2 regions of the Bacillus haimaensis genome follow, and region 2 is predicted to be linked to the other one. Evidence: predicted binding sites of a transcription regulator. Region 2 holds the regulator's gene; the other holds the start of a gene.
What was found. The regulator CtsR, encoded in region 2, represses protease genes until heat stress. The targets are predictions, from matches to a motif close to ATGGTCAATAAAGGTCAAACA.
Positions count from the first base shown of each region.

Region 1 (5,715 bases), 790 kb from region 2:
GAAAAGCTGACAGACCTCCTGACCTTTATGCTTCCGTACTATAAGCGTGAAGGTAAGAGCCAGATCGTGATCGCGATTGGCTGCACAGGCGGCCAGCACCGTTCCGTGACATTGGCGGAGTACTTTGCAAAGCATTTCAAGGATGATTATGATACGCTGATAACACATCGTGATATTGAACGACGAAAGGATAAACGCTGATGAGTCGTTCCAAACTTCCGAAAATCGTCATTCTAGGAGGAGGCACAGGTCTTCCTGTCCTGCTCCGGGGATTGAAACATTATGATGTGGACATCACAGCCATTGTAACAGTGGCTGACGATGGCGGAAGCTCAGGCAGACTGCGTGATGAGCTGCATATCCCGCCTCCGGGTGATGTCCGCAATGTACTCGCCGCCCTATCCGATGTCGAACCATTGGTGGAAGATCTTTTCCAGCATCGCTTTCAGGCGGGTAACGGGCTATCCGGCCATTCACTAGGCAATCTCCTGCTGGCGGCAATGACCACCATCACCGGGGATTTCGTCCACGCAATCCGCGAAATGAGCAAGGTATTGAATGTAAGGGGCAAGGTGCTTCCTGCAGCGAACCAGAGTGTCATTCTTCATGCGGAAATGGAAGATGGTACGGTCATATCCGGTGAATCTAAAATTCCATACTCCGGTAAAAAGATCAAGCGAGTCTTCCTGACACCTGAAAACGTGGAGCCTCTCGGGGAATCCGTGGAGGAAATCAGGAAAGCGGATCTGATTATTGTTGGGCCTGGGAGCCTGTATACTAGTATCCTGCCAAACCTGCTGGTACCTAAAATAGGGGAGGCGGTTTGTGAGTCTGATGCTAAAAAAGTATATATCTGCAATGTGATGACGCAAGCCGGTGAAACGTTGGATTACACAGCAAGCGATCATGTGAAAGCCTTGTATGACCATCTTGGGTGTCCGTTTATGGATACGATTCTTGTAAACGAAGAGGATATTCCGGAAGAGATAAAATTCCGCTATAAAAAGGAATATGCTACTCCTGTTGTATATGACATCGCAAAATTATCCGGAATGGGACTGAAGATTGTCCATGATAAGATTATCCGTTACGAAGATGGATATATTAGACATGACACACAAAAAGTGGCAGCGCTTTTATACTCGATGATACAGCAAGAAAAATAGAAGAATGCAAACGGGTGCACGTCTTAGGTGGTTAGAGATGAGGGGTTTTCCTATTAAACGGCTCATCGCTTCCCCAACATCTATTCACTGGGGGGTGATCAATCGTGTCCTACGCTTCTGAAACAAAGAAAGAATTAACAACGATTGAAATCAAGGATTGTTGCGTAAAAGCCGAGCTTGCCGCATTGATTCGAATGAATGGTTCACTCTCCTTTTCCAACAGGAAATTGATATTGGACATTCAAACGGAAAATGCTGCGATAGCAAGAAGAATCTATACGCTGACAAAAAAGATATATGATGTACGTGTCGAACTGCTTGTACGTAAGAAAATGAGGCTGAAGAAGAATAACGTCTACATTGTTCGCTATGCCGAGCAGGCGCACTACATCCTGGATGAACTGAAGATCCTGAAGGACGGATTTACCTTTGTCCGTGACATATCGCCGGAATTAATCGCCAAGAAATGCTGCAAGCGCTCGTACTTGCGTGGGGCATTTCTAGCAGGAGGGTCCGTGAATAATCCGGAAACGTCTTCCTATCATCTAGAAATTTTTTCACTTTACCATGAACATAACGAATCTTTGTGCGAACTGATGAATATGTTTCACTTAAACAGTAAAACGCTGGAACGCAAGAAAGGATTCATCACCTACTTGAAAGAGGCGGAGAAGATCGCTGAATTCCTAAGTATCATCGGTGCCCATCAAGCATTGTTGAAGTTCGAGGATATCCGCATCGTGCGAGATATGAGGAACTCCGTCAACCGTCTCGTGAACTGCGAAACAGCGAATCTGAACAAAACGATAGGAGCAGCCATCAGGCAGGTCGAAAACATCCGCTTCATCGACCGCACTGTAGGGCTTCATATCCTGCCCGATAAATTGAGGGAAATTGCAGAACTTCGCGTCAACTACCAGGATGTGACCTTAAAGGAGCTTGGGGAAATGGTGTCCAGCGGCACTATCAGCAAATCGGGTATCAATCACCGCTTGCGCAAAATTGATGAGATCGCCGATAAATTACGTGCAGGAGAAACGGTTCATTAATTTTAAAATATAAATAGATATAGAGGAGGAAGAATAATGGTACAAAAACAAGTAGATGTTCGTTTGAAAACAGGCTTACAAGCACGCCCAGCTGCCCTTTTCGTACAAGAAGCAAACCGCTTCTCATCAGATGTATTCCTAGAAAAAGACGGCAAAAAGGTGAACGCAAAAAGCATCATGGGCCTTATGAGCCTAGCAATCGGTTCCGGAACAACCATCACCCTGATAGCCGATGGCCACGACGAAGACGATGCAATTGCAGCATTAACCACATACGTACAGCAAGAAAATTAATGGAAAAGGATGCCGTTGATGGTGTCCTTTTTTTGTTTGGGGCGGTGGCTGTTGATTTAGTTTGGAGTTATTATACTCGAAATCCTTTTTTAAAAGTTAATTTGTTTGAGGAAGTTTTGCAGCGCGGGGTTGAGCGGTTTTGTGGAGTTGTGAAACAAACGTTTGTTTAAAAAATGGTATTTTGGTAGAGGGATTTGCTGGTTTTTACCCTGTTTGATGCGTTTTACGGCATTATACTGAAAATCCTTTTTTATAAGTTAATTTGTTTGGATAAGTTTTGCAAGGCGTGGTGGAGGGATTTCGGGGAGTTGTGAAACAAACGTTTGTTTAAAAAATGGTATGTGGGGATAATGAGTGATTTAACTGAAAAACATAGTTACACAGAAGATGCCGCCGCTGAAGAAAAGTGGAAGCGGGCGAAAGTGGCTTCTCTTCGGGCGAAAGGCAGTGGTTTTCGGGCGCAAAAATAAAAATTCGGGCGAAAAGTTCGATAAATCGGGCGAAAAATGAAATTTCCGGGCGAAAGTGGTAGTTTGCAGAAATCACGATTGAAATAAACAAGATGATAATACGTAAAAAAACCCCCGATCCATCCGAATCAGGGGTTCTTCAACTAACTATTAGTTATTTTTAATAACTTTATCAATCAATCCGTACTCAAGCGCTCTTTCAGCTGTCATGAAGTTGTCACGATCTGTGTCGCGTGAGATTACTTCGATCGGCTGGCCTGTGTTTTCGGAAAGGATGGTGTTCAGCTTTTCGCGTAGGAATAGGATGCGTTTTGCAGCGATCTCGATTTCTGTTGCCTGGCCTTGTGCACCGCCAAGTGGTTGGTGAATCATGACTTCAGAGCTTGGTAGCGCAAAGCGTTTGCCTTTTGCACCTGCAGAAAGTAGGAATGCTCCCATGGAAGCCGCCATACCTACACACATCGTGCTGACGTTTGGCTTGATGAAGTTCATTGTGTCGTAAATTGCCATACCGGCAGTAATGGATCCGCCTGGGCTATTGATGTAAAGCGAGATATCCTTTTCTGGATCTTCCGCTGCCAGGAATAGAAGCTGAGCAACAATGGAGTTTGCCACGTTGTCGTCAATTGCACTTCCAAGCAGGATAATGCGGTCTTTTAAAAGACGGGAGTAGATGTCATATGCACGCTCTCCACGGCTCGTTTGTTCAATAACTGTAGGAATTAAGTTCATCTCACTTTTCCTCCTTTAAATTAGGTAATAACCTGAGTTTTGCTAGGTTCATATGTATTAGATTCCGCAACAGAAAAAGTGTTACAGAAATCATTCGGGAACCTAAACCAATTAACAGGCATTTCTTAAACTTTATGTACTTTTATCATACATATAAGGTCAATAATGGTCAAATAAAAACCATCGCAAAAACCCCTATTTTTCTCCATGTAATAATGATATCCATTCTGGGAGGGAATTAAACTTCTGTTTAGACAGAAGGTGCTTTTATACTTCAACTTTAAATTCAATTCAAAGAGCACAACTTAAAATTAGTTAAGCACATCAAGCCCTTGCCAAATAGTAAAAATAATGAAGACTATAAGAATAATAAGAATAAACCATGAAAAGAAATGTTTTTTCCCCGAATGATGGAATAGGCAAAATAGGATAGAAGGCATACAAGACCAATGGCCATCAAGGCGTAAAGCAAATAAAAGAATATGTACAAAATAATCACCCCAATAAAAATATAGATAATCTTATACTAGTCTAATTTTAACATAGCTGTATATAATTGAAGGAAATAGATTTTGTAGCTTGCTTGAATTGTGGTTCCGAGCTATAATAGCATATGGACACAATCTAAATTAGCGCTCGTAGCTCAGGGGATAGAGCGGTGGTTTCCGGTACCACGTCATGCGGGGGTTCGATTCCCTCCGAGCGCGCCAACCTTACATACGGCTGGAAAAACTTACAGCTGGGATCAAGCAAAAACTTATGTTACGATATTACATGTAGCGGACAAGTGCCGTGAAAAACATTTAACTTTCAACCCAGTGTCGGCACACTGGGTTTTCTATTTGTTTACATAACAACAGGGGCCTGACCCTCAGCGCTTTAAAGCGCTGAGGGTCAGGCCCCTTTCTTTTATTACAATAAGATGTTATTTCCCGCTTCTCTGCATTGCCGCCTTGAAGTGGGCGTATAGTTATAGGGGGATGCAGGGCTTCCAACATTTTTCGATACAATTAATCGGGTTTCTCATGTACAATAAGTATGCGCTTACAAGAAGGTGGAAGTGATGAAAGGTGCCAGCGTCCGTTTTCTGACTGAAACACTGAAACCCAAGTGGGGCAACGGACGGTTGCACCTGTAGACTGACAAAATGAAAGTAAGGACAGAAGGGAGAATGGGAATGAAGCAATCTGTAAGTTTGTATCAGGAACAAACACTGAAGCTTGCGATGACGCAGGAGTTGAAGCAGGCCATTACGTTGCTGCAGTATTCTTCGCATGAGCTGCTTGATTTTCTGCAAGAGCAATCTCTGGAAAACCCCCTTTTAGAGCTGAAGGAATTGGAGGCTCCAAGGGAGTTTGCGGCTTCTCGCGTTCAGCGCCTGAGACAGCGCAGCAAACCAGGGGCAAAACAGGGCTTTTCGATCGAGAATTTCAGTAGGCATGGGGAAACCCTTCATCACCATATAGAGCATCAGCTCTTGGATAGCTGTTTGCCAGCAAACCAACTCCAAATCATAAAACGCATGATTGACTATATAGACGCGAACGGATACTTGCAGGAAGAAACCGAAACAATTGCACAGCAGCTAAGGGTTCCAACTCTACAGGTTGAACAGGCCATCATCAATATTCAAAGCCTGGAGCCTGCAGGAATCGGAGCAAGGGATTTAAAGGAATGTCTGCTGCTTCAGCTGAGACGATTACCAAAGCGTTCCCATTTGGCAGAAAGAATTCTGGAGGAAGACTTCACCCTTTTTGCTGAAAAAGCGTGGAAGACCTTGGCGAAAAAACATGAAATCAGTTTAAAGGAGATTCAGGAGGTCCATGATGAAATCGTGAAGCTCCATCCACGACCGGGGAATCTATATGAAACAACGGAAAAACCAAGGTATATCATTCCTGACTTGATTGTACAACAGCTGCATCAACAGTTCGTCGTTTCGTTGAATGAGGAGATCGTGCCCCAGATTGCGATCAACGAGAAGTACAAATCAAGTTTCTCTTC
Region 1 is NZ_CP158164.1:120,564-126,278, forward strand. Features, by position in the region: gene rapZ (RNase adapter RapZ) at 1-201, shown strand, start outside; gene ABN702_RS00550 (gluconeogenesis factor YvcK family protein) at 201-1,166, shown strand; gene whiA (DNA-binding protein WhiA) at 1,271-2,215, shown strand; gene ABN702_RS00560 (HPr family phosphocarrier protein) at 2,252-2,509, shown strand; gene ABN702_RS00565 (hypothetical protein) at 2,509-2,679, shown strand; gene clpP (ATP-dependent Clp endopeptidase proteolytic subunit ClpP) at 3,130-3,711, opposite strand; tRNA gene ABN702_RS00575 (tRNA-Arg) at 4,344-4,421, shown strand; gene rpoN (RNA polymerase factor sigma-54) at 4,889-5,715, shown strand, end outside.
Region 1: the regulator CtsR is predicted to act here: its motif matches at 3,867-3,887, upstream of clpP (ATP-dependent Clp endopeptidase proteolytic subunit ClpP).

Region 2 (5,715 bases):
GCCAGCTAAGGTCCCAAAGTATACGTTAAGTGGAAAAGGATGTGGAGTTGCTTAGACAACCAGGATGTTGGCTTAGAAGCAGCCACCATTTAAAGAGTGCGTAATAGCTCACTGGTCGAGTGACTCTGCGCCGAAAATGTACCGGGGCTAAACGTATCACCGAAGCTGCGGACTGTTCTTGCGAACAGTGGTAGGAGAGCGTTCTAAGGGCGTTGAAGCTAGACCGGAAGGACTGGTGGAGCGCTTAGAAGTGAGAATGCCGGTATGAGTAGCGAAAGAAGGGTGAGAATCCCTTCCACCGAATGCCTAAGGTTTCCTGAGGAAGGCTCGTCCGCTCAGGGTTAGTCGGGACCTAAGCCGAGGCCGAAAGGCGTAGGCGATGGATAACAGGTTGATATTCCTGTACCACCTCCACTCCGTTTGAGCAATGGGGGGACGCAGAAGGATAGGGTAAGCGCACTGTTGGATATGTGCGTCTAAGCAGCAAGGCTGAGAAGTAGGCAAATCCGCTTCTCATTAAGGCTGAGCTGTGACAGCGAGGGAAATATAGTACCGAAGTTCCTGATTTCACACTGCCAAGAAAAGCCTCTAGCGAGGAGTATGGTGCCCGTACCGCAAACCGACACAGGTAGGCGAGGAGAGAATCCTAAGGTGAGCGAGAGAACTCTGGTTAAGGAACTCGGCAAAATGACCCCGTAACTTCGGGAGAAGGGGTGCTCTGTTAGGGTGTTAAAGCCCGAGAGAGCCGCAGTGAATAGGCCCAGGCGACTGTTTAGCAAAAACACAGGTCTCTGCGAAGCCGTAAGGCGAAGTATAGGGGCTGACGCCTGCCCGGTGCTGGAAGGTTAAGGGGAGAGGTTAGCGCAAGCGAAGCTTTGAACCGAAGCCCCAGTAAACGGCGGCCGTAACTATAACGGTCCTAAGGTAGCGAAATTCCTTGTCGGGTAAGTTCCGACCCGCACGAAAGGCGTAACGATCTGGGCACTGTCTCAACCAGAGACTCGGTGAAATTATAGTACCTGTGAAGATGCAGGTTACCCGCGACAGGACGGAAAGACCCCGTGGAGCTTTACTGTAGCCTGATATTGAATTTTGGTACAGCTTGTACAGGATAGGTAGGAGCCTGAGAAGCCGGAGCGCTAGCTTCGGTGGAGGCGTCGGTGGGATACTACCCTGGCTGTATTGAAATTCTAACCCGCAGCCCTTATCGGGCTGGGAGACAGTGTCAGGTGGGCAGTTTGACTGGGGCGGTCGCCTCCTAAAGAGTAACGGAGGCGCCCAAAGGTTCCCTCAGAATGGTTGGAAATCATTCGCAGAGTGTAAAGGCACAAGGGAGCTTGACTGCGAGACCTACAAGTCGAGCAGGGACGAAAGTCGGGCTTAGTGATCCGGTGGTTCCGCATGGAAGGGCCATCGCTCAACGGATAAAAGCTACCCCGGGGATAACAGGCTTATCTCCCCCAAGAGTCCACATCGACGGGGAGGTTTGGCACCTCGATGTCGGCTCATCGCATCCTGGGGCTGTAGTCGGTCCCAAGGGTTGGGCTGTTCGCCCATTAAAGCGGTACGCGAGCTGGGTTCAGAACGTCGTGAGACAGTTCGGTCCCTATCCGTCGTGGGCGCAGGAAATTTGAGAGGAGCTGTCCTTAGTACGAGAGGACCGGGATGGACGCACCGCTGGTGTACCAGTTGTCTTGCCAAAGGCATAGCTGGGTAGCTACGTGCGGACGGGATAAGTGCTGAAAGCATCTAAGCATGAAGCCCCCCTCAAGATGAGATTTCCTTTTGCTTCTAGCAAGTAAGATCCCTGAAAGATGATCAGGTAGATAGGTTCGAGGTGGAAGCATGGCGACATGTGGAGCTGACGAATACTAATCGATCGAGGACTTAACCCAAAAAACAATGAACGGCACTTGTGAATCTTGGTAAGAAAATACGTTATCTAGTTTTGAAGGAACATCCTTCAATTGAATATGTCTGGTAATGATGGCGAAGAGGCCACACCCGTTCCCATACCGAACACGGAAGTTAAGCTCTTCAGCGCCGATGGTAGTTGGGGGCTGTCCCCCTGTGAGAGTAGGACGTTGCCAGGCAAATTTAGAGGAGAGATCAGCGCTTTGGGTGCTGGTCTTTTTTTGTGTTGTTTGGGGTTTGGTTTTTTAGATGGGGTGTTGTGGGGGATGGTACTTATTAGTGCCAGGGCCCTCTTTTTTTGTTTGGTGGAGAAAGAGGTTGGGTGGTGGGTGGAGGGGCCAGGCACTGATGTGGGTGGGGGAGTTGTTTTGTTTATTGTTCTTTGGATGAGTGTGGTGGGGGGATGGTACTTATTAGTGCCAGGCCCCTCTTTTTTTGTTTGGGGGAGAAAGAGATTGGGTGGTGGATGGAGGGGCCTGGCACTGGTGTGGTGGAGGGAGTGGTGTTTGGTTCTGGTTCTTTGAATATTTTGTTGTGGGGAGCGGTACATAGTAGTGCCAGGCCCCTCTTTTTTTGTTTGGGGGAAAAAGAGGTTGGGTGGTTGGTGGAGGGGCCAGGCACTGGTGTAGGTGGGGGGATGGTACTTAGTAGTGCTAGGCGCTGGCCTAGGAAAGGCAGAATGATACCCTTACATCGCTCAAAATCAGGTAGTGAGGGAATCAAACAGGCGGAATGATTCCCTGTCTCCACTCAAAATCAAGCAGTGAGGGTATCAAATAGACAGAATGATACCCTTACACGCTCAAAATCTAAATACTGAAGGAATCAACCAAGCCGAATGGTACCCTCATACACTCCAAAATCAGTTACCGAGGGAATCAATCAAGTTAATTGCCAGGAAAGTTAGGAGAAAAATTAGTACTAATGAGGCACTGGTGTGGTGTTTGGTTTATGTTCTTTGTATATTTTGTTGTGAGGAGCGGTACTTATCAGTGCCAGGCCCCTCTTTATTTGTTTGGCGGAGAAAGAGGTTGATAGTGGATGGAGGGGCCAGGCACTGGTGTGGGAAGGACGGCGTTTTCATGTAAGCCTCCTATGCCCGGCACATACCTAAACCAAGACCCGCCCCCAGCAAACCGATATTTTCACCATACATACAACCGCCTCCCAAATCACCATTTCAACTTCTCTGAACAAATTTGACCAATTGATGTTTACATCCTGGCCAAAAGTGGAATTCTGTTGTTGTGAGAGATATTTATTGAAAATTTTTTGGTGGTCTTATATATTTTAATTATAGTCAAAGATAGTCAAGGTCAGATGGGGGGATAGCATGAGGAACATATCTGATGTCATTGAACAATATTTAAAGCAGGTTTTAGAGCGAAGCAGGGAGAATTCTGCGGAGATAAAACGGAGTGAGATTGCTGATAAGTTTGAATGTGTACCTTCTCAGATCAATTATGTGATAAATACGAGATTTACAATTGAACGAGGATATCTGGTGGAGAGTAAGCGCGGTGGCGGTGGTTATATCAGGATCATAAAGATAAAGACCCATGATCACTTGCAGCTTATTGACCAGATTATTAATTTGATAGATGTGCGTGTTTCGCAATCGAGTGCAGAGGATGTTATTTTTCGATTAGTGGAGGAGAAGGTAATTTCTGCACGCGAGGCGAAGATAATGGTTAGTGTGATGGATCGTTCTGTTATCTATTTAGGGTTGCCGGAGAGAGATGAGCTGCGGGCAAGAATGCTAAAAGCGATGCTTACTACTCTTAAGTACCGTTAAGGGGGAAAACACGATGGTGTGTCAGGAATGTAAGGAGCGTCCTGCGACGTTGCATGTTACGAAAGTGATTAACGGGGAGAAGTCGGAAGTGCATATCTGTGAGCAGTGCGCACAGGAAAAGGGAAACATGTCCATGTTCTCCGGGGGATCGGGGTTTTCTTTAAATAATCTGATTGCTGGATTGTTAAATTCAGAGCAGCTGATTTCGAACAAAAAGCCGGAGGAGTTCAAGGAGACCAAGGTCCTCCAATGTGAACGGTGCAAGATGACATTTCCGCAGTTCACCAAAATTGGACGGTTTGGCTGTTCGGAATGCTATCGGACATTTGAGGATAAGATGCAGCCGATTTTGAAAAGGTTTCATAGCGGCAATACGGTGCATGCGGGTAAGATCCCCAAGCGGATTGGTGGAAGCATGCATGTCAGAAAAGAGATAGATGCGCTAAAAGAAGAATTAAAAGAACTTATCTTACAGGAAGAGTTCGAAAGCGCAGCGAATATAAGAGATAAGATTAGAGGGTTGGAAAAGAAATTAAGTGATAAAAGAGAGGAGGAGCAATAAATGTCTCTTGAACACTTTTTGAATAATGAAGTCAGTTCCTGGATGAAGCAGGAGGGCCCCGCTTCTGATATTGTGCTTAGCAGCAGAGTGAGGCTGGCCAGGAATCTGGAGGAGATGCGATTTCCTACCGTTTCTAGCAATGAGGAGGCAAAGGAAATCGTCGAAACGTTGAGAACACATTTTTCCGAGCGGACCTTTCAGGAACTTGGTGAATTGGAGTTTCTTGTTATGGAGGAGCTCAACGCGCTGCAGAAAAGAGTCCTGGTGGAGAAGCATCTGATCAGTCCGCAGCTTGCAGAACATTCGACGTATGGTGCATGTTTGCTATCACCGAATGAAGAAGTGAGCATTATGATAAATGAAGAGGATCATATTCGTATTCAGTGTCTTTTTCCAGGACTGCAGCTGAAAGAAGCTTTACAGATGGCCAATGGGCTCGATGATTGGCTGGAGGAAAAGATAGATTATGCTTTTGATGAAAAACGAGGTTACTTAACCAGCTGCCCGACCAATGTGGGGACAGGGATGAGGGCTTCGGTGATGATGCACTTGCCGGCACTTGTTATGACTCAGCAAATGAACCGTATTGTCCCGGCAATCAACCAGTTGGGGCTGGTAGTGAGAGGGATTTACGGGGAAGGCAGCGAAGCGTTAGGAAACATTTTTCAAATTTCGAATCAACTGACTCTAGGAAAATCTGAAGAGGATATTGTGAATGACCTGCTTAGTGTGGTGCAGCAACTAATTGCACAGGAGAGGTCGGCAAGGGAAGCATTAGTTAAAACTTCCAACATACAATTAGAAGACAGAGTTTTTCGTTCCTATGGTATATTGGCCCATAGCCGGGTGATGGAAACGAAGGAAGCGGCAAAATGCTTATCCGATGTACGACTTGGCATTGACTTGGGGTATATCGAGAATATATCGAGATCCATTTTGAATGAATTGATGATTTTAACGCAGCCAGGCTTTTTGCAGCAGTATGCTGGCGGTCCATTAAGACCAGATGAACGAGATATTCGTAGAGCGAGCTTAATTAGAGAAAGACTTCGTTTAAAATTATAAATTACTCGGGAGGCGATTATATATGATGTTCGGTAGATTTACAGAGAGAGCACAGAAAGTACTTGCATTAGCACAGGAAGAGGCACTTCGTTTAAGCCATAATAATATTGGGACAGAGCATATCCTGTTAGGACTGGTAAGAGAGGGAGAGGGTATTGCCGCTAAAGCGCTGATTGCTCTTGGCCTTGGTCCGGAGAAGATTCAAAAAGAAGTGGAGAATTTGATTGGACGTGGACAAGATAGCGGACAATCCATTCCGCACTACACACCTCGTGCGAAGAAAGTGATTGAGCTTTCCATGGATGAAGCCCGTAAGTTGGGACATTCCTATGTAGGCACAGAGCATATCCTCCTCGGCTTGATCCGTGAAGGCGAGGGA
Region 2 is NZ_CP158164.1:3,878,685-3,884,399, reverse strand. Features, by position in the region: rRNA gene ABN702_RS19800 (23S ribosomal RNA) at 1-1,895, shown strand, start outside; rRNA gene rrf (5S ribosomal RNA) at 1,977-2,093, shown strand; gene ABN702_RS19790 (CtsR family transcriptional regulator) at 3,248-3,709, shown strand; gene ABN702_RS19785 (UvrB/UvrC motif-containing protein) at 3,723-4,271, shown strand; gene ABN702_RS19780 (protein arginine kinase) at 4,272-5,336, shown strand; gene clpC (ATP-dependent protease ATP-binding subunit ClpC) at 5,359-5,715, shown strand, end outside.